DNA from 3 places in the Methylorubrum pseudosasae genome. Region 1 is predicted to be linked to each of the others. Evidence: riboswitches for the same ligand, from Rfam matches in the RefSeq annotation. Region 1 holds a riboswitch; each other region holds the start of a gene.
The links. Region 1 has a riboswitch for cobalamin ahead of M2437_RS06520 (hypothetical protein). Riboswitches for the same ligand answer to the same signal wherever they lie in the genome.
Positions count from the first base shown of each region.

Region 2: it holds a riboswitch for cobalamin, as region 1 does, so the genes downstream of both, M2437_RS25810 (CbtB domain-containing protein) here and M2437_RS06520 (hypothetical protein) in region 1, are expected to answer to the same signal.
Region 3: it holds a riboswitch for cobalamin, as region 1 does, so the genes downstream of both, M2437_RS02260 (TonB-dependent siderophore receptor) here and M2437_RS06520 (hypothetical protein) in region 1, are expected to answer to the same signal.

Region 1 is NZ_JAQGDU010000002.1:1,202,532-1,212,659, reverse strand. Features, by position in the region: gene M2437_RS06555 (DUF6522 family protein) at 1-51, shown strand, start outside; gene M2437_RS06550 (hypothetical protein) at 865-1,062, shown strand; gene M2437_RS06545 (DUF3280 domain-containing protein) at 1,111-1,623, opposite strand; gene M2437_RS06540 (hypothetical protein) at 1,850-2,038, shown strand; gene M2437_RS06535 (hypothetical protein) at 2,707-2,949, opposite strand; gene M2437_RS06530 (hypothetical protein) at 3,644-3,907, shown strand; gene M2437_RS06525 (hypothetical protein) at 4,598-4,990, shown strand; gene M2437_RS06520 (hypothetical protein) at 5,138-5,383, opposite strand; cobalamin riboswitch at 5,507-5,701, opposite strand; partial or broken gene M2437_RS06515 (IS5-like element ISMex15 family transposase) at 5,903-6,659, shown strand; gene M2437_RS06510 (carboxymuconolactone decarboxylase family protein) at 7,056-7,511, shown strand; gene M2437_RS06505 (SDR family oxidoreductase) at 7,721-8,470, shown strand; gene M2437_RS06500 (cupin domain-containing protein) at 8,511-8,927, shown strand; gene M2437_RS06495 (sigma-70 family RNA polymerase sigma factor) at 9,023-9,928, shown strand.
Region 2 is NZ_JAQGDU010000002.1:5,266,948-5,277,075, reverse strand. Features, by position in the region: gene cobN (cobaltochelatase subunit CobN) at 1-1,691, opposite strand, end outside; gene M2437_RS25830 (DUF4349 domain-containing protein) at 1,705-2,601, opposite strand; gene cobW (cobalamin biosynthesis protein CobW) at 2,598-3,632, opposite strand; gene M2437_RS25820 (DUF1636 family protein) at 3,629-4,087, opposite strand; gene M2437_RS25815 (CbtA family protein) at 4,080-4,847, opposite strand; gene M2437_RS25810 (CbtB domain-containing protein) at 4,879-5,061, opposite strand; cobalamin riboswitch at 5,103-5,301, opposite strand; gene M2437_RS25805 (anthrone oxygenase family protein) at 5,346-5,768, opposite strand; gene M2437_RS25800 (MarR family winged helix-turn-helix transcriptional regulator) at 5,755-6,246, opposite strand; gene cobU (bifunctional adenosylcobinamide kinase/adenosylcobinamide-phosphate guanylyltransferase) at 6,328-6,858, shown strand; gene cobO (cob(I)yrinic acid a,c-diamide adenosyltransferase) at 6,858-7,460, shown strand; partial or broken gene fumC (class II fumarate hydratase) at 8,011-9,553, shown strand; gene fae (formaldehyde-activating enzyme) at 9,669-10,128, opposite strand, start outside.
Region 3 is NZ_JAQGDU010000002.1:293,814-303,941, reverse strand. Features, by position in the region: gene M2437_RS02275 (urease accessory protein UreD) at 1-287, shown strand, start outside; gene urtA (urea ABC transporter substrate-binding protein) at 477-1,718, shown strand; gene M2437_RS02265 (acetyltransferase domain-containing protein) at 1,734-2,930, opposite strand; gene M2437_RS02260 (TonB-dependent siderophore receptor) at 2,930-5,074, opposite strand; cobalamin riboswitch at 5,238-5,446, opposite strand; partial or broken gene M2437_RS02255 (DUF2778 domain-containing protein) at 5,881-7,072, shown strand; gene M2437_RS02250 (YybH family protein) at 7,196-7,564, opposite strand; gene M2437_RS02245 (OsmC family protein) at 7,597-8,040, opposite strand; gene M2437_RS02240 (PAS domain-containing protein) at 8,307-8,756, shown strand; partial or broken gene frc (formyl-CoA transferase) at 8,857-10,108, shown strand.

The sequences.
Region 1 (10,128 bases):
CCTGCAGGTACCGATGTCACCGCGTCGACCGGGTTGAGCGGCAGACATTAGGCCGCTGATAGTGCCAACCTCAGTCTCCGCCGCCCGACGATCCGCCCTCGCTGCAGGACGACCCACTGTCCAAGTAGGACGACGAGGTGGTGCAGCTATCGAAGGACGAGTGATCCGACACACGCCGTAGCTCGGCGCGATTGAGGAGAGCGGGCTCAACACCATGCCCGAGGGCGAGGCCGGGTTCATCTGGCTGTCGTTCGCTGCCGACCGGGATAAGCCAGAGGCATCGAGAAGCCGCGCGCAGCGCAGGCGGTTCTCCTGCTCCTCTCGGCGCCGACACTCTTTCTCGCGACGCTTACGGCCGAAGATGCCGAACATGCTAGCCCTCCCGTGCGGTGCTACGCCCTACTTACCTTCGCGCCATGCAAATCTGCCCAGATCTCAACTAGCTTGCCCCGCCGGCCTGTGCCTGCGATCTAATGATCTCCACTAGCGTCAGAGAAAAATCAATGGCTTGGTCGGTCGAGATACTGAACGACTAGGCCGACGATATCGAGTATTACATTGCCGTCGGCGGCGAACGCGAAGCGCGAACATACGCCAATGAACAGAAGTCGTTGGGACGGGTCATCCTTGCGATAAAAAATCACGCAGGCAATCTGGTGTTGGACAGATATTACCTTCTGCCAGCTAGCCGCCGCCCTGTGAGCGAACGCGCCTACCCCCGGAAAATGTAGAGTTGAGCTTGGTTGTGATCCCAGGGGGGAGATTGCCGAACCGAATCATAGGCCGCAGAGGCGGGTGCGGCCCGTCGGTGTCCAGTCCACCGCGGCGCTAGTGGCTGGACGACCCGCATGGCATACCGGTGCTATGACGAACGAAGTCCCGCACCCCTATTCCATCACGGTCGAGCCGCTGAAGAAACCCGAAGGCCATTTCGGATGGACCCTCAGGAAGCACGGTAAGCTGACCGAGAGGTCCGACCGTTCGTTCCCCACCGAGGCCAAGGCGTTCGAGAACGCGTTGAGAGCGATTGAGAAAGATCAGACTGGGTTCGGGAGCCGATAGGCTTCTGAGAGCTGTATAGCGGCACGGGCCGCAAGCCCGCAGCCAGCCTCACTTCTGCGGTGAAACTGCCTCAGTCGCGGGGGGCATGTTGTTCTTCACGAGGTACTTCACACCGCGATCGAACGAGGTGTCGTTGTTGCCGCGAATGTCGACACTATAAGCTTGCTCGGGCGTGTCGGCCTTCAGATCCTTCACGTAGACGTTGATATTGAGGATCAAGTTGGAGACCTTCTGGATCTCGCCAGTGATCGCAACGTCCGCATTGAGTTTGCGAGCATAATCTTCGGCGCATCCGCCGCACTTGCGCAGGTCGGAACTCTTCTCGACCTCAGCCCTCACGGGATCCGTGGACACGATCTGATAGCGACCGCTCTCCTGTAGCTGCTGACGTAGCAGATCGGTGAGGGGGCCGAGGCGGGCTTGGTCCTCATCGGTTGGACTTTGGGCGCCGAGGTTCGCAAGCTGGAAGTCGAAAACAGCAGCTTTGGGTGGCTCGGCATGTGCAGCTTTGGACACGAGCAGTACTGCCGAGACTGCCACCAAAAATTGATGTGGGCTCATTTATATTCCTCCTGAGACTTTTGTCTCCTGAAGGAACGCGCGAACGAGAGATAGGTCGCATCCAGGGTGCCGAGACGCAGGGCGGGAGTGGTGAGGCGGCCGAGCTCTACGAACCCTTGCCTAAGTGCGCCCGCTCGCAGTTCACACCCGCAACGGTTTGCAAATCATCCGCCATGGCATATCCGAAGCTCGGCCGTTTCCGCGGTCACATTTTTAAGGAGTTCGGATGACTTCAGACACGCAGCTCGATCGCTCTGCCTCGCCGCTCGCCTCTGTCTCGAACCAGATCCACCCAAGCGAACCTAATCAAATGATCCATCAGCTTGCCGAGGGCGCAGATGCCCTGCCGAAGGACGGCAGCAAGCCGACTGCACCGCCGACGAATGCGTTCGAAGGATTTGGGTCCTTCGCCTGATAGGCCTCGTCACCCGCCTGCTACGGTAGCGCCAATAACTGCAGCAGGCTGCTTCAACCCTCGTCACCGCTCCACTTGCATGCGGGCGACCTGGCTCAAGCTGGGCTTGTCGGATGACGCAGCGGCTCATGATGCGCGGGGGATGAAAAAGCCCCGCAGCGGGTCATCCGCTCGGGGCGCATCTTTCCAATCGTGAGAAGCGGCAGGGCCTATGGCGGCCTCACGTTCGTTCTCGCACTCGACCCGCGCATATTCTTCGTTGATCGGTGCGGGACAGACAATAGTGGCGCTCTATCCGAAGTCAATCACGCGATAGCCGTCATGCAGCTCAAATTCATATTCTCGGACCTGGGACCGATCGCAATCTCAGGAGCTTGACCGTCAGAGGATGGCTTAAGGTGGAAAGCGACGGTTCGGCCGGTGGATGCTGAACGGCAGGATCGCGGCACTCCCGGACCTTCAATAAGGGCTGCTGAATTGCAAGTTCGTTGCCTTACCTCACCACAGCGATGTTGGGACGCATTACCTTCAGTATTGGCTCGTTCCGGCCTCGCTCACGCAGAGCACGAATCCAGTCGACTCAGTTGAGTGCACCGCGCAGGTGCCCGCCGCCTGGATGAAGAGCGTTGTCGACATGCCGCATCCAACATTTTGAAAGCAGCAGGCTGCTAGGCAAAATCCTTTGGCCCATTGTTCCTAAAGTCGTATTGATGCTTCCGCACATTGAGGCTTTTTGCCGCCTCCATCGCCCCGGACCGCCCTGGCCCGAAACGACAGAGAAGCATGTTCACTCTGTCTCGCGAAACGTGATATTTTATATTCAATTCTTCCAATATGTCCGCAAAATCATCTTCATTACATTCTTGGGCCTTCAATGCAGCAGCAAGAGAATCCGCCTTGATCATCATCATGAGATCTCGCTTTATCTCGAATGTTGATGGAAGTCGCACTTTACGTCCGAACCGCAGTATTGTCGCCATGAATTCCATCCATATATTGAGTATACGCCAAATTCTGGCCATATGAGAGGAAAGGATTCAGCATATATTTTATGTTCCTCAAAAACAACGCCTCGAGACATCGTTCGTTCCTCAAACTTTTGTCAATGATCGCCTAAAGAAAAATACGATTATTTCTGACATTAATATTTCATAGGGGTTGAATGCGAACCAATGATCACCAAATATTCAGCTGAATGAATTGCCAGTTTTATATCAAAGGGTCAATCTATGAGCATATCTGTGTTCAGGCCCCCGATCTTCGGTGGCAAGGTTGAACCGGCAAACCCAAATCAGAAGGCTTCACGCCTCGATCGGGGAAAGCCGGAGGAGATAACTAAATCAGAAACAAAACAACCTGAGGTGTCCAGCTCGGCCTGGTACCATGACGCGGCTATCCGGGGGGAACTCGGCCCAAATCGTAGCAAAAAACGTTAGCATTACATTTGCGATGCCGGCGGCTATAATAACAATATATACTTAGTATACCGCCGATAAATCTGGAGAGATGGAGCTGATCATGGCACTCCCAAGATTGACAGGCTTGGAGTATTACTGGTTTGGGAAAAGTCAATCACTTGTGTCGGCGTACTCACGACATCGAAGCATGGAACTCGGACCAGCTGTCGCAGATGTAGTTCTCGCGATAAAAATAGATGCAAAAACATGCTATACTGGCCATCAATCATTGCGGCGACTCGCCGAACGTCTAGACAACGAATCAGTCGACGCTGCGTTCATGGAAGCGCTGGCGGTACCTAATGACGGGAAGAATGTAGAAAATAATCGCCGTGTGGAAGCGATGCGTTGTCTTTCATCCATGTTTTTCGTGACAGCCGACGAACTCCAAGCAGAAAAAGAGCGGCTGTAATTTGGTACAGGCCCGATCCTGTTTAACGTTCCGATAGCTGCCCTCGCTAGCAATTAGGAAATTTAATGCAATGACTAGCATCGGTAAGCGGTCTATGCTTAGATATCTTGGTACGATACGTGGACGGGGGGATCTCACGATTGGGGATGATCTGCTCAACCTCGGCATCGTCAGCTATGAGATCGATAGCTATCTCGACCGAAATACATATTCTGGAGACGGGCAGATTGAGGGCGATACCGCGCAGTTTGATGCGAGCTTTCGACGCCGGTGCCGCCCGCATTTTTTTGTCCAAAGGCCGATCTGTCGGGGTCGTACTCGCTGACCCAAAGGGCAGTTCAGCGGTCGAAATTGTGATTCAAGGCCGGCTGCCGCTCTGATTACCGCAAATATCGGGCCTATCAAAGCGGTTACTATGCTCCAAAAGTCTGTGCGAGCGGCTAATTTGCTCCCCGCGTGTTTTCTATAAGTATTTCTGACGGCCATCAGTAGATATCACCTGCAATTGCTCTCACCAAAGTTCGGGATTGATCTGTCGGAAGCCGGGCCATCGCCGCCCGCTCCACACGCCGATGACATAAGTGTGCGATTTGCGGGTTACATCAAGCATTCCACATTGCTGCGGTGGCGATCGAAGCCTGACCGGACGTACCGCCATAAACGCTGCAATGGGCTAGGCGGCATCGGGCGATGAACGCCTTTGTTGAGCAGTTTGAGGAGGCGTTCGTGCACAGAAATGAAGGCTCTGGCACGGAGGTCGCCACCGATGCTCTGCTGCGGAGCATGGTTGAGAGCGAGCGCGTTGGCCTAACCTTCAGTGCCGTGCGCGACGGAGGAGTACTCACTACATGGCAGGTACCCGGAAGGGCACAGCTTGGGCCGGATCTCGGCCGTGTCGGCGCAGACCTAACTGGAGATTCCTACTGGAAGGAACTCCTCCGGCTCGGCGAGCGTATTCACGCTGTTGGCGGCCTTGATGCCTTAGATGAAGCCAACATGTACATTGTGCATATGGATCCCCAGCATTCAGACTGGCGCGCCATGGTGCTGGAGAGCGTATGGTTTAATATTGGTCGTGAATAGTAGTAAGATAACTGCCAGCAATCCGCACCCGTTGTCTCGTCCTCAGGTCGTTACTTTCCTTGCGAGGTGCCTGATCTAAATCCTGGATGGGATCTTAAGCGGCCCTCGTAGGGGGAACGGTGCGTAGACTTAATTTGAAATGGTGTATCACGCCACCCTCTGTATGTCCTCGATCGGCAGCCGATAGTCGAATGGCGAGCCCATCACTTCCAGGGAGATGACACCAACGGCGCCGCCCTCTGCAGTGCCGACGAACTTTCCGACGAAGCCGCTGAACAGGCCCGAGCTAGCCCGCACCTCCTCACCCACCTGCATGCCGGCGAGCGGCGTGAGGTTCGTGCGCCCTGGCCGAACCTGAGCGCTCGATTGACGAGCGAGTGCGTCGGAAAGCATGGAACATGGAGCCTCGGGCAACGGCAGTGGCACGTCACCGCGAACGAGGCCTCAGCTCACCGCCTCCTCGCAGGAAGGCAGCGCTTCGACACCCGCCAGGACACCCCGCCCGACGCGTTTCGCGTGTGACCACGACTGACGGCACGTCTCCTGGCTCGCGGGTCGCAGCCCTCTCACCGTCTTCCCGGGCGAGGCTGCCCAGTGACATGGTGGCGGAAGGCTCGACGCTTACAGTTGCGGGGGCAGCCGCGGCATCAGGTTACCCCTCACCGCGTTCCCTTTTGATCCCCGAGGGGAACCGTCACGCGCATGTTACCGCCATCGTCTGCGCAATCCGTCGCTTTGCAGCAACACCATACACAAAACCCTTTTCGTACCCAACCGTGGGCACGGCTCGACCGCCTCCCCTGCGGTGACCCGCGAAGGTCCACTTTTACTTTGATAGTGGCTTAGGTTCCGGACCCATAAGTTTGGCTTGGCGGGTGTGCCTGTGATTTCTTCCGGGTGAGGGAGGAGCCAATGGGCGAGTTCTGGTTGACCGACGAGCAGTTTGCAAAGATCGCACCGCACCTTCCGACAGACACCCGGGGTAAGGAGCGCGTCGACGACCGACGTGTGATCAGCGGGATCATCCACGTGTTGAAGTCGGGCGGGCGTTGGACGGACGCCCCGCGTGAGATCTACGGCCCGAAGAAGACCCTCTACAATCGCTTCGTGCGCTGGGCGGCCAAGGGGATCTGGAGGGATCTGTTCGAGACCCTGGCCCGGGCCGGTTGGCCCCCCTCCCAGGTGCTGATCGACTCCTCGGCCGTGAAGGCGCATCGCTGCGCCTCCGGTGGAAAGGGGGGGAGCAAAGCCATGCCATCGGCCGCTCGCGGGGTGGACGCACCACCAAGATCCACGCGCTCACCGACCGGTTCTGCCGCCCGCTCGCCTTCCTGCTGACGGGCGGTCAGGTGGCGGACTGCAAGGCGGGGGCACAGCTCTTGGAGGGCGCGCCAGCGTGCCGGATCATGTTGGCCGACAAAGGGCTACGACAGCGACGCCATCCGCCGTCAGATCGAGGCGACCGGGGGCGGCGCCCAACATCCCGCCCAAGTCCAACCGGCGATGGAAGCCGTGCTTCTCCCCCGTCCTGTACAAGGGCCGCAACGCCATCGAGCGGATGTTCGGGCGCCTCAAGGACTTCCGCCGCATCGCCACCCGATACGACCGGCTGGCAGCCAACTACCTGGCGGCCGTCTGCATCGCCGCTACCGTCAGCTACTGGTTATGAGTCCGGAGCCTAATACTCAGACGGCTTCGTAGGTCTGCTCGGGGTCGAGAGCGGCGGTTCAGCGCCTGCCAACCCAATGTCGGCTCGTGGCGCGTAGCCGACCAGTCGGCATGCTAACTCCTGACCCCAAGCGGACATTCGAGGTGCTGCCGCTAAAGGTCCGGACGGGAGCGGCGACCAGAGCTTGGCGCTTCGTCCGGCAGCAGAAGTTCCGTGTCCGACCCATGACGGTCGACAATCGACCTGCTCAGCCTGCTTGGAAGAGGGCGTAGATGCGCTCGGCTGGAACATGATCCGCTTTGGACGAGAAAGCAGCATCGCATGTCACATCCGAGTCGCTCGGCTCGTCATGGCTTTGAACGTCGATCTCTGGCGCTCCGAGCACAAGGAAATGACATGAGCGAGAACAAGCGACTGGTCTGGAACGAGGTGGCTCCGCAGGGTGCCAAAGCGCTTTATGGCATTCACCACTACATCACCACTGGCACCGATCTACCCAATGAGCTGATCCATCTCGTCTTTCTGCGAGTGTCGCAGATTAACGGCTGCGCGCACTGCATCGACTTGCACACCCGGGATCTCCTTAACACGATGCCATTCGAGAAGGTCGCCCTGGTTCCGGTCTGGGCCGAGGTACCCCACCTGTTTTCTGACCAATACCGCGCCGCGCTCGCGTGGGCGGAGGAAGTCACGCTGGTCAGCGATACGCACGCTTCCGATGAGGCCTATGCGGCCGCAAGCACAGCCTTCGCGCCCAAGGATCTAGTGGACCTCACAATCACCATCGCCGCGATGAACGCGTTCAACCGCCTCGGTGCACCCTTCCGCCTCCCGGTCCAGGCGAAACATTAGTCGGTTCTGCGCTCTGTCAGGGGCGGCGCCAGCGCCGTCCCATTCCTGCGGATGTCAATTGATCTCCGGCGGCAGTTCCACGTCTCATGTCGCTAATTTTTTTCTGGGGCATGTCACATTGGGACCGACCCGCCTCGTCATTTGTTCGACGGACGCCTGAAAGCGGCAAGGAGCCGCCCCGTCCGTTCTCGAACAAGGAGACGGGTACCATGAAGATCGTGGTGATTGGCGGAGGCGGCCTCATCGGCAGGCATCTGACGGTCGAACTGTCGCGACAAGGACATGAGGCCATTGCAGCTTCGCCGAGCAGCGGCGTCAATACGCTAACGGGCGAAGGCTTGGCCGGGGTTCTTGCCAGAGCCGACGTCGTCGTTGACGTGTCGAACTCTCCGTCCTTCGAGGACGCGGCGGTGCTGGCCTTCTTCGAGCGCTCTGGCCGCAATCTCCTCGCCGCGGAGCGCGAGGCGGGTGTGAAACATCACGTCGCCCTATCCATCGTCGGCACGGACCGCCTGGAGGGGAACGGATACTTCCTCGCGAAGGTCGCGCAGGAGCGATTGATCGCGGCTTCTGGCCTTCCCTACACCATCGTCCGGGCGACGCAGTTCTTCGAGTTCGTCGCGACGATCGCCCAGGCTTCCGTCGCAGGCGACCGCATCGTTGTTCCCGATGCCGACTTCCAGCCGATCGCCGCCGCCGATGTAGCCGCAGCGCTCGCCGATGTCGCGCTTGCTCCCCCGCGCAACGCGACGATCGAGATCGCTGGGCCGGACCGCCTGCCGTTCCGCGACTTCGTCGCCCACTCGATCGCATCCACCGGCGACCGTCGGGAGGTGCTTGCCGACAGGGCGGCGCGCTACTTCGGCGCTGCGCTCGATAAGGGTTCGCTTGTTCCCGAGCATGCGGAAGCGGCACGGCTCGGACCGACGCGGTTTGAGAGCTGGCTCGCTGCTGCCTGAACCGCTGCGCTTCTCCCCATCCACGAAGAAAGACCCTTCCATGTTCAGAGCATTTCTGCTGGGCGCCCTCGTTGCCGTCTCCGTCGTTCCTGCGATGGCGGCCGATGTTGCAAGGGGCGAGGCCCGGGTCACGACGATCTTTGACCATCCACTACCTTCGGTTCCCGGCAAGAGCCTGCGCGGCGTCCTCGTCGAGTACGGTCCGGGCGGGTCCTCACCGTCCCACACCCACGCCGCATCTGCCTTCATCACTGCAACTGTGATCGAGGGCGCGGTGCGCAGCCGGATCAACGACGGCCCGGAGAAAGTCTTCCGCGTCGGGGAGAGCTTTGTCGAAATGCCCGGTGATCACCACGGTGTCAGCGCTAATGCCAGCGACGTCGAGCCCTCCAAGCTCCTCGCCGTCTTCGTCGTGGACACGGCTGACCGGGTGTTGACGACGCCGGACCGACCCTAACAGCGGCGGCGCGGGAACTCAGCTGTTCAAGGCGGCAAGGATAGCCGATGGTCATCCACATTCGCTCAACCGGCTTCGTTTACGAGGAACGGGCCATGTCGCAGGCCGAAATTGCCACGGCGACCTTCGAGGTCCATCGCGCGCGGCTGTTGCGCATCGCCTACCGCATGCTTGGCTCGCGCAGCGAAGCGGAGGATGTCGTGCAGAATGCCTGGCTGCGCTGGGTGGCGGTGGACCAGACGAAGGTCTCTGCTCCCTATCCGTTCCTCGCGCGCATCGTTACGCGCCTCTGCCTCGACGAGATGAAGTCGGCCCGCGCCCGCCGGGAGACCTACGTCGGCGCTTGGCTGCCCGATCCACTCGTCGAGAACGAGGAGGATGGGCTGGACAAAGATGACCTAACGCTGACGCTGATGATGGCGCTGGAGCGTCTGTCTCCGCTTGAGCGGGCGGCATTTCTCCTCCACGACGTCTTCGGCGTGCCGCTCGGCGAGGTGGCAGACACGCTCGACCGGGAGGCGGCGGCCGTGCGCCAACTCGCCGTCCGAGCGCGGCGGAACGTGGAGGCTGCGCGTCCGCGCTTCCCCGTAGAGCGCGAAGAGGGCGAGCGGATTGCACAGGCCTTCTTCGCGGCATCCACCAGCGGTGACACCGCAGCGCTGCGTACACTTCTCGCCGAGAATGCGGTGCTGCGCTCCGATGGCGGCGGCAAGGTTTTGGCCTTCATCAACCCCATCACTGGATTGGACCGCCTCCTGCGCATGTTCGAGGGTGTGCGGCGCAAATGGGGTCAAGGCTGGGCGCGGATGCTCGAACCCGTCTGGATCGACGGCTTGCCGGGCTATATCAGCCGCGAACGCGGCGACGTTCTCCAAACCACTGCGCTTGCCATCGAGGACGGCCGGATCGCCGCGATCTACATCACCCGCAATCCCGACAAGCTCCGCCACGTCGCGCAGGCGCTCGCGGTAGCACCGGACCCCACCTCGCGGACACAGTAATCAGACAGCAGGCGCTCCCGAAGTCGCCCTACCCGACATTCAGCCACTCAAGGTGTACCCCGGTCTTTGAAAGCTGAAGGCAATAACCGCCAAGGTCGCGGCCAACGCCCCTTGATATTCGGTCAACAGTAGGAAGCAGACTCGGCGCGATGTCTGCTCTTGCGTGCTGCCGCCCGAAAGTGGATCAGCGGAAATCCACC
Region 2 (10,128 bases), 4.1 Mb from region 1:
AGGTAGAAGGCGAGATAGGCGTGGGTCGGCGGCTCGTCGGGGTCATGGTAGCCGGCCTTGCGGTCGGCGGCGCGGCCACGATCGGGTTGGAGGAAGAGGGTGAGACTCTCATCTCTCTCCCCTCCGCGGGAGAGGGTGGCCCCCGAAGGGGGTCGGGTGAGGGGAGCGCCGCTTCCGGAAGGGCCTGAGCCGGCCCCTCTCCCGCCTGCTCCGCAGGCACCCTCCCCCGCAGAGGGGGGAAGGTTTTGCGCCGCGCAGACCATCCGGAACCGGAACGCCCCGTCCCGGCAGAGCGGATCGTCCTCCGGCGCGCCCCAGCGCTCCGTCAGTTCCGTCCGGCGCTCCTCCGGCAATCCCCTGAACCACGCCGCGTAATCGGCCAGCGATACCGAAAAGCTCGGCTCGCCCTCCGTCAGCGACGCCATCAGCGCACCGGCCTCCGACAGCGCCCCAGCGGCAAAGCCCGCTGCGGCGAGGTCGGCCGCAATGGCGCGGGCGCTTTCCGGTGTATCGAGGCCCACCGCGTAGCCGGCCCGGCCGCCGCGGGCGGGATAATCGGAGAGCACCATGGCCAGCCGGCGCTGTTCGCGCGGCGTTCGACGCAGGCGGACCCACGCGGCGCCGCGCTCGGCGAGCGCGGCGATGCCGGCGGGATCGGGGACCGCGCGGCGCTCCGAAAAGCCCTCGACCGCCGCGGCCTCCTCCTTGAACGAGATCGGGAAGCCCGAGAGGCGTCCGTCGAATTCCGGCAAAGCCACCTGCATGGCGAGGTCGGACGCGTTCATGCCGCGGCCCGAGGCGGCCCAGGCGTCGCGGGGCGCGCCGATCGTGTAGGCCTGGATCACCGGGCAATCGGCGGCGTCGAGCACGAAGCCGGCATCGTCGCGGGCGGAGAAGGCGGTGGCGGCGAGCACGATGTCCGGCCGGCGCAGGGCCAAAGCCGCGCGCAAGCTCGCGACCGCCTCCGGGTCCTTCAGGCTCGACACCGCGAGCGTGACGCTACCGATGCCGCGCTCGGCAAGCGCCGCGGCCAGCTGCAGGGCCGGCGCCGTCTCGCCGGAGAGCACCGCGGAGCGGTAGACCAGCAGAAGCGCCAGCGGCCCCGGCCCGGCGGCCCGCATCGCCGTCTCGAGCGCGACGGGCCCGCAGCCGGGGCACCACGCGAAGCCGCGCGGCAATGCCTTCGGCGGCGCGGGCTCGAAGGCGGCGCCGGCCTCCGCCGCGAGGCTGCGCAGCAGGTTCTTCAGGTTCTCCGGGCCACCCGCGCGAAAATAGGCGTCGAGGCGGATGCAGGTCTCGGGCGGCACGGTCGAGAAGGCGTCGAGGCGCGGATCCGGCCGGTCGTCGCCGGGCAAAACCGCAAGTTTGACCCCCTGCGCCCGTGCCGTCGCCGCAGCCCGCTCGATGCCGTAGCGCCAATAGTCGAGCCCGCCGAGGCAGCGGATCACGCAGACCTTGGCGCGGGCGATCACCGCATCGACGTAGAGATCGACCGACATCGGGTGGCGCAGCTGCGCCATCTTGGCGAGCCGCAGCGAGGGCAGGCCGGGCTCGGCCGCATGCGCCCGGGCGACGGCCGCGAGGTCGGTATCGGTGAACGACAGGAAGACGATCTCGCCCGGGCTCTGGCCGAGATCGACCGCCGCCTCGCCCTCGTCGAGGGAGACCGTATCGAGGCGGATCAGGTGCATGGCGCGGGCGCCCTCACGGCTCCAACGGGACGCGCGCCGGATGGGCCCGCTTGCGCCGGATGCGCCAGACCAGCCGGAGGAGCAAGGCGGCAAAAAGGACAATCGGCAGCCAGGGCAGGCTCGCGACGGTGAAGCGGAGGGCCGAGGCCGCGCTCTCGCCGAGGATCGGGCCGCTGCGGGCCCAGACCTCCTGCACCGGGGCGAAGGCGCCGGCCCGCGCCCGGCTGGTGCGGAAGTCCACCGTGACGATCTCGGTGTCCACGCGCTCGTCGAGCCCGCGGCGCGTCCCCTCCGCCTCCTCGATCTGGCTCTGAACCTGCGCCAGCTCGCCCGCGATCTTGATTAGATCCTCGGCCCGGTTGTCCGGCTTCTCGGCCAGCGCGGTCAGGCGGGTGCGGTAATCGTTGAGCTGAGCGAGGCGCCGGCCGGTATCGGCAATCGAGGCCGTCAGATCCTCGGCGCGGGTCGCCTGCTCGATCAGCACGACGTCGCCCGCCGCCTCGCCCGGCAGCGGACCGGTGACGAAGGCGACGTAAGGAGCGACCGCGGCGTGCGGCAGCCGCACCTCGATCTGCGCCTGCGGCGGGTTCGCGCCGTTGCCGTCCCGGATCGAGGAATTCAGCAGCGTGCAGGTCGCGGCGGCGTCGAGGCAGCGGTCGCGGGCGGCGGCGAAGTGCGGCGCCACCCGATCCGGCCCGAGGCCGACGGTGAGGTCGTGGCGATAGGCGAGCTTGGCCGCGCTTCCCTCACGCGCGGCGGAGACGAAGGGCGCGGGCGCAGGGGCCTGGGCCATCCGCATCGCCCCGTCCGCCTCACGCCCGCTATCGGAACAGCCGGCGAGCAGGGCGAGGACGGGGACCGCGAGCCAGAGCCCGCGCGGCCGCCGGCCTGCGGCCTCGCCCCGGTTCATCCGCGCAGGGCGGCGGCGACCGCGTCCTGATCGAAGCCTTTGAGGCCGATGACGACGAGGCGTCCGTCGCGGGGCTCCGAACCCTTCCACGGGCGGTCGTAATGGGAGGCGACGCGCCGGCCGACGCCCTGCACCACGAGGCGCATCGGCTTGCCCTTCACCTCGGCAAAGCCCTTGATCCGCAGCACGCCCTCGGTCTCGGCCGCCTTCTCCACGCGGGCGGACAGGTCTTCCGGGCTGCCGGCGATGCCGACGGGGATCGCGACCGATTCGAAATCGTCGTGGTCGTGATCCTCGCCCTCGCCGTGATGCGAGGGGCGCGCGTCGAGGTCGTCCTCGGCCGCCGCCGCGATGCCGAGCAGCACACGCGGGTCGAGCCGGCCGTGCTCGGTCTCGACGATCTCGACCGCGCGGGGCAGGTGCGCCTGGATGTCGGCGCGGACCTTGTCGCGGCCCGCTGCGTCGAGCAGGTCGGCCTTGTTGAGCACCACGAGGTCGGCGCAGAGGATCTGGTCCTCGAACACCTCCTCCAGCGGGTTGTCGTGATCGACCGATTGGTCCGCCGCGCGCTGGTTGGCGAGGGCGTCGGGGTCCTCGGCGAACATCCCCGCGGCGACCGCCGGGCCGTCCACCACCGCGACCACGCCGTCCACGGTCACCCGCGAGCGGATCGCCGGCCACTGGAAGGCCTGCACCAGGGGCTTGGGCAGGGCGAGGCCGGAGGTCTCGATCAGGATGTGCTCCGGCGGCTCGGGCCGGTCCAGAAGCTTGGTCAGCGCCGGCACGAAGTCGTCGGCCACGGTGCAGCAGATGCAGCCGTTGGGCAGCTCCACCACGGAATCCTCGTTGCAGCCCTCGATGCCGCAGGCGGCGAGGAACGAGCCGTCGAAGCCGAGATCGCCGAACTCGTTGACGATGATGGCAAGGCGGCGCCCGCGGGCGTTCTCGACGGTATGGCGCACGAGCGTCGTCTTGCCGGCCCCGAGGAAGCCGGTGACGATGGTGCAGGGGATCTTGTCCACGAGGCTCATGGCTCTGAGACTTCCGGTTCGGGGCCAGCTGAGTGTCTCTCACGAAACTCCTGGCCAGGAGTTTCGTGAGGAACTCTGAGCGGCGGGATGCGGGCGACGACGCCCTTACGAAACGCCTCCGGGCGCTCGCGCCAGGGCACGACGCCGTCAGGGGTCTCGAGGTAACGGCGCAGGCCCGCCAGAAGGGTGCGGGCGGAGGTGTCGGGGTCTTCGAGCGCGTCGAAGTCGCCGTAGACGTAGGTCCAGCGGTCGGGCGAGACGACCGCGACGGTGCAGGGCCGCTTGCAGACCGAAAGGCACTCGGTGCCCTCGATCGTCAGGCCCGGCACGGGCTCACGCCCTGCCTCCGCCAGCAGCGCGGCCAGCAGCTTGGCCCCGGCGCGCGGCTCGGACGCGTCACCCGCCGCGCGGCAGGTGGTGCAGACCGACAGGATGGCGCTATCGGGATCAGGCATTCGCACGGGCACCCGCCTCGCGGCCGAACAGGCCCCAGGCCCAGCCATAGGCGAGCCCGATCACCGCCCAGAACACGAAGCCGATAGCGAGCGCGCGTGCGGCGAACTGCGCGGCCGTGGCCGGCGGCACCTGCGAGGAGACGGTGTCGATCGATTGCGGCGCGCCCGCGAGATGCGGCGCGACGATGAGGACGAGGCCACCGAGGATCGTCAGCGGCACCCGCCGCACGGCGATCAGGTAGAGTCCGAGCCCGGTCGCCACCACCGTCATCAGCCACCACGACTGGCGCAGCACGAGCGGCGCCGCCCCCATGCCGGGCAGTTCCGGCGGCAGGCCGATGGCGGGGGCGAGGACCACCGCGAGGAAGCCGGCGATGCCGACGACGAGTCCGCCCTGCGGGGTCGGCTCACGGCGCAGGGCCAGCATCACCGCCGCGAGCAGCAGCGCGTAGCCGACGCCGCCGACCAGCGTGGCGAGACCGGTGAAGGCCATCCGCTGAAGGCCCGGCGCAGGCTGCCACGCGTCGGCCGTGCCGTGGTCGTGTCCGCCCTCGCCATGCGCATGCGCGTGGGCCGGGACGATCAGGGCGGCGAAAGAGGTCTCATCGCGGGAGGGCGGTAGGGCGGCATGCGCGCCCTCGCCTTCAAAGGTCTCCGCCTGAAGGATCAGCGGGGAGGTCAGCGTGAGCTGCAGGCCCGTCGCGACGACGGACGCGAGGAAGCCGGCGACGAGCGCCGCCGACAGCAACCGGATGATCATGGAACTGCTTTGAAGCCGCTGAATGCGCGGATCAGTGGCAGGGGAAGTTCTGCGCGTGGCGGAAATCGTGCGCCGCGTTGTGCAGCACCGAGGCCGGGGCGAAGCCCGCCACGAAGACGAGACCGAGGCCGAGGAAGGCGGCGACGAGGAGCGCGCGGGCGCCCTCGGCCGAACGGGTGGTGGCGGCCTGGGTCTGAAGGGTCGCAGTCGTCATCGGGTCACGAGCTCCGGCCGCCCCACCGGCGGCGTTCGAGAACAAAACTTCGCTGGACGGCAGGTCTCCTGGCTCGCGGCTGGTATCGTGCCTGCCGCCTTCCCGGATCACCCGGTGGCTCGTGGCAGGAACTCGCCGCTTACAGTTGCGGGGGCAGCCGCGGAATTGAGGCTTCTGGAAAACCTCTCACCGCATTCCCTTTTCACCCCGTTGCCGGGGCACCGTCACGGAGCGGTCATAGCCTGATGCGGACGGACGCACAACGTGTCCCGCACCGGCCGCGATCACCGCAGCGCCCAGAGGAAGGCCGCCACCGCCGCCAGACCGAGCCCGCTGCGGACTGCGTGCAGGCGGATCCAGCGTTGCATCAGCGGCGCCACGACCGGATCGGCACTCGATGCGGCGAGCAGGGCACGGTTGGTCGGCATGATCGCCAGCATCGTATAGGGCCAGTTGGCGAGCGCGAGCGCCGCCCCGAGCCCCCATCGCGGATCGCCGGTACGCGCCCAGGCGAGCAGGCCGAGGGCGGTGGCGGCCAGCGCCAAGCCGCCCTGCATCCGGGTCGCGCGGCGATAGCTCGGGCGCCATTGCTGCAATTGGGAGGCCGGGTCGAGGACCAGCCGGGCCGGATGCTCCACGAAGCCGACATAGAGCGCGGCGCCGGCAAAGGCCGCCGCCGCGACGAGGGCGAGTTCACCGATCAGCATCGTGGTCTCCCGGTTGTTCGCCGCTCCGGCGTTCGCCGGCCCGCTCGCCGATGGTCCGCACGAGGGCGCGGGCCGCATTGAGCGCCGCAGGGTCGAGATCGCGGGCGAGTGCGGCCGCCCAGGGCGCCTGCCGCGCCGCCGCCGCCGCGTAGGCATCCCGGCCCGCGGGCGTGAGGAGAACGAGGCGGGCGCGCAGGTGGTGGGGATTGTCCGCGAAGCTCACGAGGCCGGCTTTCGCCAGCTCATTGACCGTCCGCTGCACGCCCTGGCGCGTCATGCCCATGTCGCGGGCGATGCGGGCGACCGGCAGCGGCTGCGCCGCGAGTGCGACGGCGCCCAGAACCTGCCAGCGGGCGCTGGTGAGGCCGAAATCCCCCACCAGCCGATCGCCGGCGGCCAGCAGCGCGCCGCTCGACCGGAAGATCTCCAGCACCAGAGCCGTCGCGGCGTCCGCGGCCTCATGATCTGAACGTTTCATGACAATATGCTGCCGATTTGACAGCATATTGTCAATAGACTGACTTTGACGCGCTGGCGGCGCGTGGGGCAAAGGGTGCGGATGCTTCAGGCCGCCCCCCGGATGACCCTGGTGCTCGGCGGTGCGCGGTCGGGCAAGAGCGCCTATGCCGAGCGGCTGATCGAGGCCTGTCCCGCCCCCTGGCTCTACATCGCCACGGCGCAGGCCTGGGACGAGGAGATGCGGGTCCGCATCGACGAGCACCGGGCGCGGCGCTCCGACTCCTGGCACACCCTCGACGTGCCGATGGCGCTGCCGGAGGCGGTGGCCGCCGCGACCGGGCCGGTGCTGGTCGATTGCCTCACGCTCTGGCTCACCAACCTGCTGCTGGCCGAGGCGGATCTCGACGCGGCGACCGAGGCCCTGGCGCGGGCCTGCGCCGCGGCGCCGGGTCCGCTGGTGCTGGTGGCCAACGAAGTCGGCCTCGGCATCGTGCCGGACAACGCGCTCGCCCGCCGCTTCCGCGATGCGGCCGGGCGGCTGCACCAGCGGCTGGCGCGCGAGGCCGACCGGGTCGTGCTCACCGTCGCCGGGCTGCCGCTGACGGTCAAACCCTCACGCGAGAATCCCTGATGACCGAAGACGACACGCGCCACCGCGAAAAGATGGCCAAGCGCAAGGCGGTGCAGGACGCCGAGGTCGCCTCGAAGAAGATCGAGAAGGGCCTGCTGATCGTCCATACCGGCCCCGGCAAGGGCAAGACCACGGCCGCCCTCGGCCTCGTGCTGCGCATGCTCGGGCGGGGTCATCGGGTCGGCGTGGTGCAGTTCATCAAGGGCGCCTGGGACACGGGTGAGGCCCGCGCGCTCAAGAGCTTCGGCGACCAGATCGTCTGGCAGGCGCTCGGCGAGGGCTTCACCTGGGAGACGCAGGACAAGGCCCGCGACATCGCCGCCTGCGCCAACGCCTGGGAAACCGCGCGCGCTCTGATGGCGGACGAGAGCATCCGCCTGCTCGTCCTCGACGAGCTGAACATCGCCCTACGCTACGACTATCTCGACCTCGACGCGGTGCTCGCCGACCTCGCCGCCCGGCGTCCCGACCTTCACGTCGTCGTGACCGGCCGCAACGCCAAGCCGGCGCTGATCGAGGCCGCTGACCTCGTCACCGAGATGGGCAGCGTGAAGCACCATTTCTCCGCCGGGGTGAAGGCGCAGGAGGGGATCGAGTTCTGACGCCCGGCCCGGTTTCCGGCGACCGGGACGCCGCTTCCGGTCGCCGGCGCCCTCCCCCGGAATGAGGGCGTCCGAAGTTCGGGCACGACGCGCGGCGATGTCCGCCAAGTCCGATGCAGGCCCACGTCACGCAATGCCGGATCCCTGACCGTTTCGGCACCGGGCGCGATGGCGCAGCGGGCGTGTCCTGACAGACACGCCCATCGGCACGATCGATGCCGACCTGGCGATATTGAATTATATTATCACAAGACCAAACCGAAGCCTGAAAATTCAGCACCCATCTGCTTTTCACTGCCGAAGCATCAGGTGAGAGGCCTACAGGGCAGACCAAGTGTCAGCCCTATCCCTCCATAACAATTGATCACCTGCCTTGCGCCACGCATGCAGCCCCGGCCGTCGCCCGGCCGGGCTCATCCTGCCCGTGGACGATGGATCATTGATCGCGTGCGCCTCGCCGGAGGATCGCGTGCGGGCCGCGGCCGGACGGGCCGTGATCGCCCGTCCTCCTCGGCACGTCGGTCGCGAGAGCAAGAAAGGGCACGGCTCCATGGAGCGCAGGGACATCCTCAAGACCGGACTGCTCACGTCGATCGGCTTGGCGGCCGGTGCGACAATCCCGAAGGTGGCGGCCGCGGAGACCGGCAAAGCCGGCGTGCAGCCCGCCGGGATTCCTGCGACGGATGGCGGCGAGTGCTTCCGCGTCGAGAAGGACAGCATGGGTGAGGTGAAGATCCCCTGCGACAAGCTGTGGGGCGCCCAGACGCAGAGGTCGATCGAGAATTTCGACATCGGGATCGAGCGGATGCCGCGTGAGCTCGTGTCGAGCTACGCGATCCTGAAAAAGGCCGCCGCCAACGTCAACTTCGCGGATGGCCGCCTCGGCGAGACGCAGCACAAGCTCATCGTTCAGGTCTGCGACGAGATTCTGGCCGGACAGCACGCGGAGATGTTTCCGCTGCACGTCTGGATGACGGGTAGCGGCACCCAGTTCAACATGAACGTCAACGAGGTGATCGCGAACCGGTCCAGCCAGATCGCCGGTCAGCCGCTCGGGAGCAAGAATCCCGTGCATCCCAATGACCACGTCAACATGGCCCAGTCGTCGAACGACACCTTCCCGACGGCGATGTACATGGCCGCCGCGATCGCGGTCCGGCAGCGGCTGGCGCCCTCCATCACCGAGCTGCGGGACAGCATCGCCGCGAAGGCGGAGGCGTGGAAGGACATCATCAAGATCGGGCGCACCCATATGCAGGATGCCGTCCCGATCACGCTCGGGCAGGAATGGTCGGGCTATTCGGGCATGCTGAGCGACAACCTGGAGCGCTTCGACGACGCGCTGAAGGGTGTGTACCGTCTGGCCCTCGGCGGCACCGCGGTCGGCACCGGCATCAACGCGCAGCCGGGCTTTGCCGAGGCGAGCGCGAAGGAGATCGCGCGGCTGACCGGCCTGCCCTTCGTCACGGCGCCCAACAAGTTCGTGGTGCAAGGCGCGCACGACGCCATCGTCCACCTGTCCGGCACGCTGCGCACGCTGGCCGGCTCGCTCTACAAGATCGCCAACGATATCCGGCTGCTGTCCTGCGGTCCGCGCGCGGGCTTGGCCGAGCTGATCATCCCGGGAGAACGAGCCGGGCTCCTCGATCATGCCGGGCAAGACGAACCCGACCCAGGTCGAGGCGCTGACGATGGTCACCCTTCAGGTGATGGGCAACGACGTCAGCACCGGGTTCGGCGGCGCCAGCGGCTCGCTCGAGATGAACGTCTACAAGCCGGTGATGATCTACGACGTCCTGCAGTCGATCCGGCTGCTGAGCGACGGCAGCCGCAACTTCCGCAAGCACCTCATCGAGGGCACGAAGCCCAATCACAAGCGGATCAAGGACTACGTCGATCGCTCGCTCATGCTGGTGACGGCTTTGGCCCCGACGATCGGCTACGACAAGGCGTCGAAGATCGCCCACCTCGCGCACGAGGAGGATCTCAGCCTGCGGGAGGCGGCGCTCAAGCTCGGCTACGTCTCCGAGGCCGACTACGACCGGATCGTCGATCCGCGCAAGATGATCGCCCCCTACGTCGCCAAGAAGTAGTCTTCTCGCGTGAGGCGGTCCGATCCTCCCAAAAACCGCGGGATGATCGGGCCGAGCGACCGAAGCCCATCGACCGGGGCGCGGCCTAAACCGCGTCCCGTCGCGTGCGAAAAAATCAATACTCGATGATGTCTTCGAGCGCGTAGTGCTTCACCGTCTTGCGGTTGGCGATCAGCTCGTCGATCGTCGGCTCGCCCTTCATGGCGCGGGCGATGGCGAGCTTCGTCGCCTCGTAATTGGTGCGGTAGAGATCCTTGCGGTCGAGGTTTTCGTCCGTGCCGCAGCGCTCGTCGAGCCAGATCGTGATGATCATGCAGAGTTCGTCGAGCCCGTCCTTCGGCAGGATGCCCTCGATCACGCAATCGACGATGGCATCAGCCGTGGCCGCCTGAACCACGCCGCCCAGCAGCTCGGCATATTCGGCGGTGTGGATCGTGACCTTGGTGGTCATGATCGTGGAGGGGCGCACGAGCTGGTTGAGGTCGCGCACCACGAACATGCGGGTATGGCCCTGGACCTGCCCCAGCATGCTCGCGAAACCGTGGCCCACGGGGCCGCGGGTGGAGCCGATCAGC
Region 3 (10,128 bases), 910 kb from region 1:
GGAGGGCGTTTACGGCGCCGGATTCGCCGATGGGGCCTCACCGCGCCTACGGCACGATGGTCGTGCTCGGCGCGCCCGACGACGCGCGCCTGGCCGGTCTCCATCTGAGGCAGGCGGCCGACGCGGCGGGCTGCCTGACCGGCGTGAGCCCGCTGCCCAACGGCGCGGGACTCGGCCTGCGCCTGCTCGCCCCGGACGGCGGTGCGCTGTCGGCGGGCATGGATGCGATCTTCCGGATCGTGTTCGAGACCTTGAGCGGGTGCGCGCCCGGCCGGCGCCGAAAGTAGAGATTACCCCGAAACGACCAGCCGGACGGCACATCGCGAGAAATATGGGCAGGCCGCCCAGCAATTCCCCTTGATACAAATCGGTTTCCTGAGACGAAATACGCACGGGGGCATCGGCCTCGTCTGGCGGCCACAGGGCCGTCATTCGGACCGATTGGCCGAATGACGTTCGAAGGAATTCGAAGAGACATGCGCTCGCGTGACCGAAACGACGCCCACTTCCATCTCCGCCGCCGACTTCTGCTCGGCCTTGCCGCCTCTCCGCTGCTAAGTGCCCTGCCCGGACGTGCCCTTGCGCAGACCGGCGCGGGCGCGCTCGCCGTCACCGACAAGGAGGTGACCATCGGCATCCTGCACTCGATCAGCGGCACCATGGCGATGTCCGAGACCGGGGCGACGCAAGGGGAAAGGCTCGCCATCGAACAGATCAATGCGAGCGGCGGCATCCTCGGCCGCACGGTGAAGGTGATCCAGGAGGACGGTGCCTCCGACTGGCCGACCTTTGCCGAGAAGGCGCGCAAGCTCGTCGTCAACGACCATTGCGCGGCGGTGTTCGGCTGCGTGACCTCGGCCTCGCGCAAGGCCGTGCTGCCGGTCTTCGAGCAGTATAACGGCCTCCTGTACTACCCGACCTATTACGAGGGCCTGGAGCAGTCCAAGAACGTGATCTACACCGGCCAGGAGGCGACCCAGCAGACGCTCGTCGCCCTCGACTGGGTGACGAAGGAGAAGGGCGCCAAATCCTTCTTCATGGTCGGCTCGGACTATATTTGGCCCCGCACCACCAACAAGATTGCGACCAAGCACATCACCAACGTGACCAAGGGCACGATCGTCGGCGAGGAATACTTCCCGCTCGGGCACACGCAGTTCAACTCGGTCATCAACAAGATCAAGCTCAAGAAGCCGGACGTCATCTTCGCCACCGTCGTCGGCGGCTCGAACGTCGCCTTCTACAAGCAGCTCAAGGCGGCCGGCATCGACCTCAAGAAGCAGACGCTGGTGACGGTGTCCGTGACCGAGGACGACGTCGACGGCATCGGCGGCGAGAACATCGCCGACGCCTATAGCTGCATGAAGTACTTCCAGTCGGTCAAGACCCCGGCCAACGAGGCCTTCGTCGCCGCCTTCAAGAAGCGCTGGGGCGACAAGACCGTCATCGGCGACATCACCCAGGCCGCCTATCTCAGCCCCTTCCTGTGGAAGGCGGCGGTGGAGAAGGCCGGTTCCTTCGAGGTCGATAAGGTGATCGCCGTTTCACCGGGCCTCGAGATCAAGGACGCACCGGAAGGCGCCGTGAAGATCCACGAGAACCATCACCTGTGGGCCAAGACCCGGGTCGCCCGCGCCCGGCCGGACGGGCAGTTCGACGTAGTCTACGAGAGCCCGGAGCTGATCGAGCCGAACCCGTTCCCGAAGGGGTATCAGTAGGCGGCTCGGGCGGGGTCAGAGGTAGCTCAGACCCCGCCACCGGCTGCGCCGCTTCAGCCGCACCATCCAGAGGCAGGCCGGGTAGAGGGCCAGCGCGAACAGTGCCGCGATCAGCCAGATCTGAAACGGGGCGCCGACTTCGATCCGGCCGGAGGGACCCGCAAGGCCGAACGCGGCCAGGCCGTCATAGGTCAGGTGCAGGGCCCATAAGTGCAGCAGGTAGAAGAACAGCGGCACCCCGCCAAAGACGGTGAGCCAGCCTAGACGCCGTTCCGGCAGGCGCTCGAACAGCGCGAGCAGCAGCAGGCCGGGGCCGAGGGTCGCGAGCAGGAAGTCGGCCGAGGGCGGATACTTGGTGAGATTGACGAAGGACAGGGCGTCCGCGCCCCAATCCTTGCCCGCCTGCCACGGATGCGGATCACCGTAGCCGTTGAGGCCGCGCAGGATCGCGAAGGCGACGAGGCTCGCGAGCCCAAGGGCGACGAGGCGTCGGCGGCGCGTGCCCGGATCGACGCCCGTGCCGTAGAGCGGCCCCAGTGCGTAGCCCGCGGCGATCACACCGATCCAGGGCAGCACCGGGTAGGAGGTGCGCGCCGCGCCCCAGGGCAGCGGGATCAGGCCGCGCTGATGCAGCACCGCCCACAGGGCGTAGCCCGGCTGATCGGGCGCGAGCACGATCCCGTCGAGCGCGTTGTGCCCGAGCATGATCGCCAGGCCTACGCCGATCAGCGCCGGACGCGGCAGCCAGAGCAGCGCGGCGAGCGCCATCATGCTGAGACCGATCGCCCAGATCACCTGCAGGTAGAGGATCGGCGGCAGCAGGGCACGGGTCCAGGCGAGGTTCACCAGGGTCACTTCGAGGGCGACCAGGAAGAGTCCGCGCTTGATGAGGAAGGCGGAGGTCGCGGCGCGGCTGCCGTGCTTCTGCCCGTAGAGGCTCGCCGAGAGCCCGGTCAGCAGCAGGAAGACCGGGGCGCAAAAATGCGAGGCGGCCCGCGTCAGGAACAGGCCGGGCGGGGTTGCCGCGAGGTTCACCGGGTCGCTCACCTGGGCGTGCAGGTAGAAGAACTCCCGCGCGTGATCGACCAGCATCAGCAGCATCACGAGCCCGCGCAGGGCATCGATGGCGCCGATGCGGGTGCGTGGCGTGGCCCCCACGGCGATGGGAGCCGGTGCGGACTCAGCCGTGGCCGCCCCTTGGCGAGCCCTCATCAAAACCGCACCGTCATCGTTCCGGTGAAGCGCCGGGGGGCGCCGGGATAGACCCGGAAGCGGTTGAGGGAGCTCTCGTAATACTCGGTGTCGAACACGTTCTCGATGTTCAGCCCGAAGCGGAAGTTCTCGTAGCGGTAATAGGCGAGCGCATCGACCGCGATATAGGCCGGCAGGGAGAAGCTGTTGACCGCATCCGCCGCCCGCTCGCCGACGCCGCGCACGCCGCCGCCGAGCCCGAGCCCCTTCCACGGGCCGGCCTGCACCTCGTAAACGGCGAGCAGGCTGCCGGAATGGCGCGGCACGTTGATGAGCGGCGTGCCGGCCGGCAAGGTCGGATCTTCGGTGACCACGGCCTCCGCGTAGACGTAGCCCGCCAGCAGCTTGATCTCCGGCGTGATCTGGCCGGCGGCGGTCAGCTCGAAGCCCTGGCTGCGCACCCCGCCGACCGCCACGGAGAAGCCACTGCCGTTGGCCTCCGGCGTCAGCACGTTCTCCCGGTCGATCCGGAAGGCGGTGCCGGTCAGCGCCAGCGCGCCGCCATAGAGGTCGAGCTTGGCCCCGACCTCGTAGCCGATGCCGGTTTCCGGCGCGAACGGCCCGGAGGCGGAGGCGGCGGCAGCATCGGGACCGATATTGGGACGGAAACTCGTGCCGACATTGGCGTAGAGGGAGAGTTCGGGCAGCGGCTGGTAGACGAGGCCGGCGCGGGGCGTCGCGGCAAAGTAGGTCTGATCGACCTGGGACCGCGGGATGCGTTCGCGGAACGACTGTTCGAAGAAGTCGAAGCGCACGCCGAGCAGCGCCTTCCATTCGGGCGTGAGGACGATCTGGTCCTGCGCATAGAGGGCGGTGTTGGTGATCCGTTCGAGGTTGTTGCGGAAGCGGTCGATCGGCGGCAGCGGCTGGCCGTAGCGCGGATCGTAGATGTCGATGGCGAAGGTCGAACCCGGTCGGATCGTCGAGCGGTTGTAGACCGTCCGGCTGTCGGTGCTTTCGCGCTCGAAGCCGAGCAGCATGGTGTGGCCGATCCCGGCGGTGTCGAAGCGCCCGACCACCTCCGCCTGGCCAATCGCCACGTCCCAGCGGTAGTCGCGGATGTTGCGATCGCGCGAGACGGTGCGGTTGTCGGCGGCGATGGCGCGAATCTCGGCGGATTCGCCCTCCAGCGTGCCGGTGTTGAAGTGGGTGGCGAGCCGCATCTGCCAATCGGCGTTGAAGCGGTGATCGACGCGGACCTGCATCGTGTTGTTGGTCTGATAGGTGCTCTGGCCCGGCTCGCCGAGGAAGCGCGAGATCGGCAAGAGCCCGAGCCGCCCGTTGAGGGCGATGACGCCGCGGTCGAACACAATGCGGTTGCGCAGGAACTCGGTCTCGACGGTGATGCGCGTGTCCGGCGTGATCTGCCAGCTCAGGACGGGCGCCACGAGCAGCCGGTCGCTGTCGACGAAATCGCGAAAGCTGCCCTGGCGGCCGGCGGCGAGGTTGAAGCGGTAGGCGAGCGTGCCCTCCTCGTTGAGCGCGCCGCCGGAATCGACCGTGCCGCGGAACTGCCCGAACGAGTCCCATAACCCGCCCATCTCGACGAAGCGCTCGACGGTCGGCTGCTTGGTGATGATGTTGACGAGTCCGCCCGGATCGCTGCGCCCGAACAGCCCGCCGCCGGGGCCTTTGAGCACCTCGACGCGCTCGACGTTCTGGGCGTCGGGCGGGGGCGGCGTGCCGCGGTTGAGCGGAAAGCCGTTCTTGTAGATCTCGGAGGTGGTGACGCCGCGGATGGCGTAGCTGAACACCGAGAGGCCGCCGAAATTGTTCTGCTGCGCTACGCCCGGCGTGTAGTTGAAGACGCGATCGACGCGGGTGGCGGCGAGATCCGTGATGACCTCGCGCGGGGCGACCGTGACGATCTGGGGCACGTCGCGCTGGGGCGTGTCGGTCTTCGTGCTGCTCACCGCGCGGTCGGCGCGGTAGCCCGGCGTCGGCCCGATCAGGCCGATCGTGCCGGCGGCGCTGGTCCGGCCGTCCGCTGCGCCATTGCCAACGCCGCGGCCTTCGCCCTCGACCGCCAGTTCCTCCAGGGTGACCGATTCCTGCGCCCGCGCCTCCGGGCCGTGCAGGCCGGCGCAGAGCAGCGCGGCGAGCATCCAAGGCGGGCGCCGGGCCGGGACGTCGATGGCGTTCAGGATCGTCCGAACTGTCACAAGGCGCGCTCTGGCTGTTCGGGTGCGGGCCCAAGCGGGTGCCCCGCCGGGAGCGCAGGGGAACGCTCTCGCCGATCAGGCACGCCGCCGGAGCACCCCGCCCGGGGGACATCGTCGCGCCAAGGCAGGTCTCCTGGCTCACGGGTCAGCGCCCCCGTCTCGGCCTTCCCGGTGCAGGGCACCAGTGACCTTCGACGACGGTGGCTCGCCGCTCACAGTTGCGGGGGCAGCTTCGGCCTCGCCCGGACGGGCTTACCGAATTCCCTCTTAGCCCTCGGACATGCGTCCGGGGGAACCTTGGCCGCAGCAACTTCGCTGCGATGCGGCGCAGGGTCAACAGACCAACCAATGAAATGTAACAACATCACACAACCTGTGGCCCGTAGAGCACAAAGGTTCGGCGAGAAGCCCCATGGCGGCTGCGTTTCCCGCGTCGGCCTGAAGGCGGGCACACGAGACGATGGCGATCGTCCGGTCGACCCCGTCATCGAGCGCGCACTGCGCCGCAGCGGTTGGTAGAGGCCGCCGCCTCGTGGCGCGGCGGAGCCGCTGAGAATCCGCATCGAACGTTTTTCGAAGGACGTGACCGAGCTTTAGGCAAGATTAACCAAGATCCCGTTGAATGACGAAGGCTTAAGGTTGATCCTTCCCTAATCGGCGAAGCCATCTCGTTTTGTCATTCTGGCACAGATAGCCGGAGATGACGGCGGGAGGCCGTGTGGGATCCGCGTTGTCGAGTACCGCCCGCAATGGACATCGCCGAGCTCGTCCAGAGTCGCTCCGCCCGGCCCGTCATCCGCCGTCGGCGCCGCCCGCCTGTCGCGGCGCTCGCGCTGACCGCCCTCGGGGGTCTCGCGGTCGCCGGGATACTGCAACCGCAGGATCGCGCCGCGCCCGCCCCCGTGGAAACCGCGCAGGTTTCGGGCGAGGCCGAAGGGACGGAGACCGTGCAGGCCGCGCCCGGCGCGCTGGCTTGGATGCTCGAGCCCACCCCCGTGCTCGACACCGCGTCCGGCGGCTTCGTCCCGCGGACCGCGCAAGTGTCCGCCTTCCGGGCGCCGCCCGTGGCGGAGCCTTCCAAGCCGCAGCCTGCCCCATCGGAGCCGGTCACGACCCTGGCCGCCCTCCCCGCGGGTCAGGCTGCCGACGCCGCGCCCGCCGTCACGCCGCGCCCGGCCGCGCCGACGGCCCGCCTCGCCCTCACGGTGCCGCTGCCAGTGCGGCGGCCCGACGAATTCCGCTACGAGCCGCGCACGCAGACCGCCCGGGCGGCAACACCTCGGATCGCCACCGCATCCACGGCGCGCGCCTCCCGCCGAGCCGACCCGCAGCGTGTTCAGCGCCGCGGTCACGGACAACCGCAACTTCCTCGAGAAGATGTTCGATCTGCCGGGTTCGACGCCCACGCCGTCCTCGGACAAGGCGATGGCCTATGCCGGACTCGACAGCGGGGCGGTCGATTCGGCCGCGCGGCGGCGCGTCGTGCCGGGCCCGGTTTCCGAGCCGGGGGTCGCCGTCTACGACATCAGCGCCGCCACCGTGACGCTGCCGAGCGGCGAGGTGCTGGAAGCCCATTCCGGCCTCGGCGTCGCCCAGGACAACCCGGACCACGTTCATATCCGGATGCGCGGCGCCACCCCGCCCGGGGTCTACGACCTGCGCGAGCGCGAAGCGCTGTTTCATGGGGTGCGGGCGATCCGCCTCAACCCGGTCGGCGGCTCGGCCGCCATCCACGGACGCGACGGCATCCTCGCCCATACCTACATGCTGGGCCCGAGCGGTGCCTCGAACGGCTGCGTCGTGTTCCGGAACTACACCCGCTTCCTCCAGGCCTATCTGAGTGGCGAGGTCCGGCGTCTGGTCGTGGTGCCCGGCACGGCCCCCGGCGTCTTCGCCAGCCGGCGCAACGCCACGCCGCGCCGCTCGGCCTCCGCCGATTAACGGGTTTCCAAAGAGATCATTCCTTTGGCGAGACATCGGGGCAGCGCCCCGATGTCCCTTCACCAGGGCTCTGCCCTGGACCCGCGAATGGACTTGTCCTTTCGAAACCCGCTTTGGAGCCCGTCAGGATTTGGCGACGGGCTTGAGCTTGAGCTGGTCGATGGCCCAGCGCCACGTCCCGTCCGATTGCCGGCGGGCCGACTCAACCGAGAGCGCGCCGTTCGGCAGCCGCGCGAAGGTCAGCGCGAGGTCGCCGTTGCGGATCGCCGGCAGGGTCTCGGGTTCGGGGAAGTCCGACTTGCGTGCGAGCAGATCGGTGTAGAAGCGGCGGATCTCGTCGTGGCCGGTCGCCACGATATCGCCCGCGGCCACCACCGCCTGCGGCTCGTACAGGGCGACCAGCCCTTCGGCATCGCCGGCATTGGCCCGTTCGTTGAAGAGCCGGGCTAGATCCTCCGGCTCGCGTGCCACGTCCCGCTGCGTCTCGCTCATCGCTCGTTCCTCCCTGTCTGTTTCAGGCCTATCTATTTCAGGCGGTTGCCCTGGCCGTCCCGCACCGCGACCGCCACCGGAACGCCGGCCTTGACGCTCTCGGACACGGTGCAGAACTGTTCGAACTGAGCGAGCACGCGGTCGAGCCGGTCCATCGACTCGGCGGGCGCGCCGAGCGCGATATCGACCTCGATCCCGACGAGGCGCAGGCGGCCTTCCGCATTGCGGGCCACGCGCCCGATCGCCTCGGCGCTCACGCCCCCGCCCTCCTGCCGGTACTTGCCGAGCGCGAAGGCGAGGCTCGCGCACAGACAATTGCTCACGGCCGCGATCAGCACCTGCTCCGGCGACGGACCGGTGCCGCCACCGATCGGCTCGGGCTCGTCGGTCAACAGCGGCACGAAGCTCTCGCCGAAATCGATTCGGAAGGCATAGGCCTCGATCTGCCGGATCCGAATGCTGTGCTTGTCCGACATCGTGGCCTCCTCGCCTCCCTATCAACCCACCTTTGCGCGATCTCGTTCGAGCCACGCACTGTGCCTTGACCTGCCATTCGTATCTGGTATACCAGATGCCAATGACGAGCCACCGGAAAGAGCGATCTCGATCCGGAAGGCCCGAGACCCGGGAAGCCAAGGAGGCAACGCCTGCCATGACCGAACGCGGCATCCTCGACAGACATCGCATCTCTCCGCTCACAGCGCGGCCTCAGGGCTAGCAACCGGCGGAAGGGGGGCAACCGATGGCCCAATCGCAGACCTTCGACACGTCCGGCCTTGTCGCGGCGATCGGTGACGCGGTGGTGATCTCCGACGCGGACGGACGGATCGTCGTCTGGAATCCGGCCGCGGAGCGGATCTTCGGCTTCTCGGAAGCCGAGGCGCTCGGGCAGAGCCTCGACCTCATCACCCCGGAGCGTCACCGCCGACGCCACTGGGACGGCTACGCCAAGACGATGCGTACGGGTGAGACCCGCTACGGCACGTCGCTGCTCAAGGTTCCGGCCCTGCACAAGGATGGCCGGGCCCTGTCGATCGCCTTCACCGTCGCGCTGCTGCACGGCGCGGCGGGCGAGGTCACCGGCATCGCCGCGGTCATCCGCGACGAGACCGAGCGCTTTCAGGAAGAGCGCTCCCTGCGCCGCCGCGTGGCGGAGTTGGAAGAGGCTTTGGGCACCCTTGTCTGCGCCTGAAGGCGGGGCGCCTGAGCCATTCAGCAATATTACCGGCCTTAATATTTTTCGATTTTCCAACAACGACCCACAACGAAGTCGAAATAGGGAGAAGACCGAGATGACCCAGCCGCTCGACGGGATCAGAATCATCGATTTCACCCACGTCCAGGCGGGCCCCGCCTGCACCCAGCTCCTCGCGTGGTTCGGGGCGGACGTGATCAAGGTCGAGCGTCCGGGCTCGGGCGACGTGACGCGCAACCAGCTTCGCCACGTCGAGGACGCGGATGCGCTCTACTTCACGATGCTCAACTCCAACAAGCGTTCGCTGACGCTGGACACCAAGAACCCGCAGGGCAAGGAAGTCTTGGAAAAGCTGATCCAAGAATCCGACGTGATGGTCGAGAATTTCGGCCCCGGCGCGCTTGATCGCATGGGCTTCACCTGGGCCCGCATCCAGGAGCTCAACCCGGGCATGATCCTCGCCTCGGTGAAGGGCTTCTCCGACGGGCACCACTACGAAGATCTGAAGGTCTACGAGAACGTGGCCCAGTGCGCGGGCGGTGCCGCCTCGACCACCGGCTTCTGGGACGGCCCGCCCACCGTGTCGGCCGCCGCGCTCGGTGACTCGAACACCGGAATGCATCTCGCCATCGGCATCCTCACGGCGCTGCACCAGAAGACCAAGACCGGCAAGGGCCAGAAGGTCGCCGTGTCGATGCAGGATTCGGTGATCAACCTCTGCCGCGTGAAGCTGCGCGACCAGCAGCGCCTCGATGCCATCGGCTACCTCGAGGAATACCCGCAATACCCGCACGGCGAGTTCACGGACGTGGTGCCGCGCGGCGGCAACGCGGGCGGCGGCGGCCAGCCGGGCTGGGTGCTCAAGTGCAAGGGCTGGCAGACGGACCCGAACGCCTACATCTACTTCACGATCCAGGGCCACGCCTGGGCCCCGATCTGCAAGGCGCTCGGCCGTGAGGAGTGGATCGACGATCCGGCCTACAACACGCCCCGCGCCCGCCAGGACAAAATCTTCGAGATCTTCGCCATCATCGAGGATTGGCTGGCCGACAAGACCAAGTTCGAGGCCGTCGATATCCTGCGCAAGTTCGACATCCCGTGCTCGCCGGTGCTGTCGATGAAGGAAATCGCCGCCGATCCGTCGCTGCGCGCCAGCGGCACCATCGTCGAGGTGCCGCATCCCAAAGCTCGGCTCGTATCTGACCGTCGGTTCCCCGATCAAGTTCTCGGACCTGAAGGTCGACATCAAGGCTTCGCCGCTTCTGGGCGAGCACACCGACGAGGTCCTCGCAGGCCTCGGCTACTCGCCCGAGCAGATCGCCGCGATGCACGAGTCGCGCGCGGTCTAAAGGGAAGCGGCAGCGCGGAT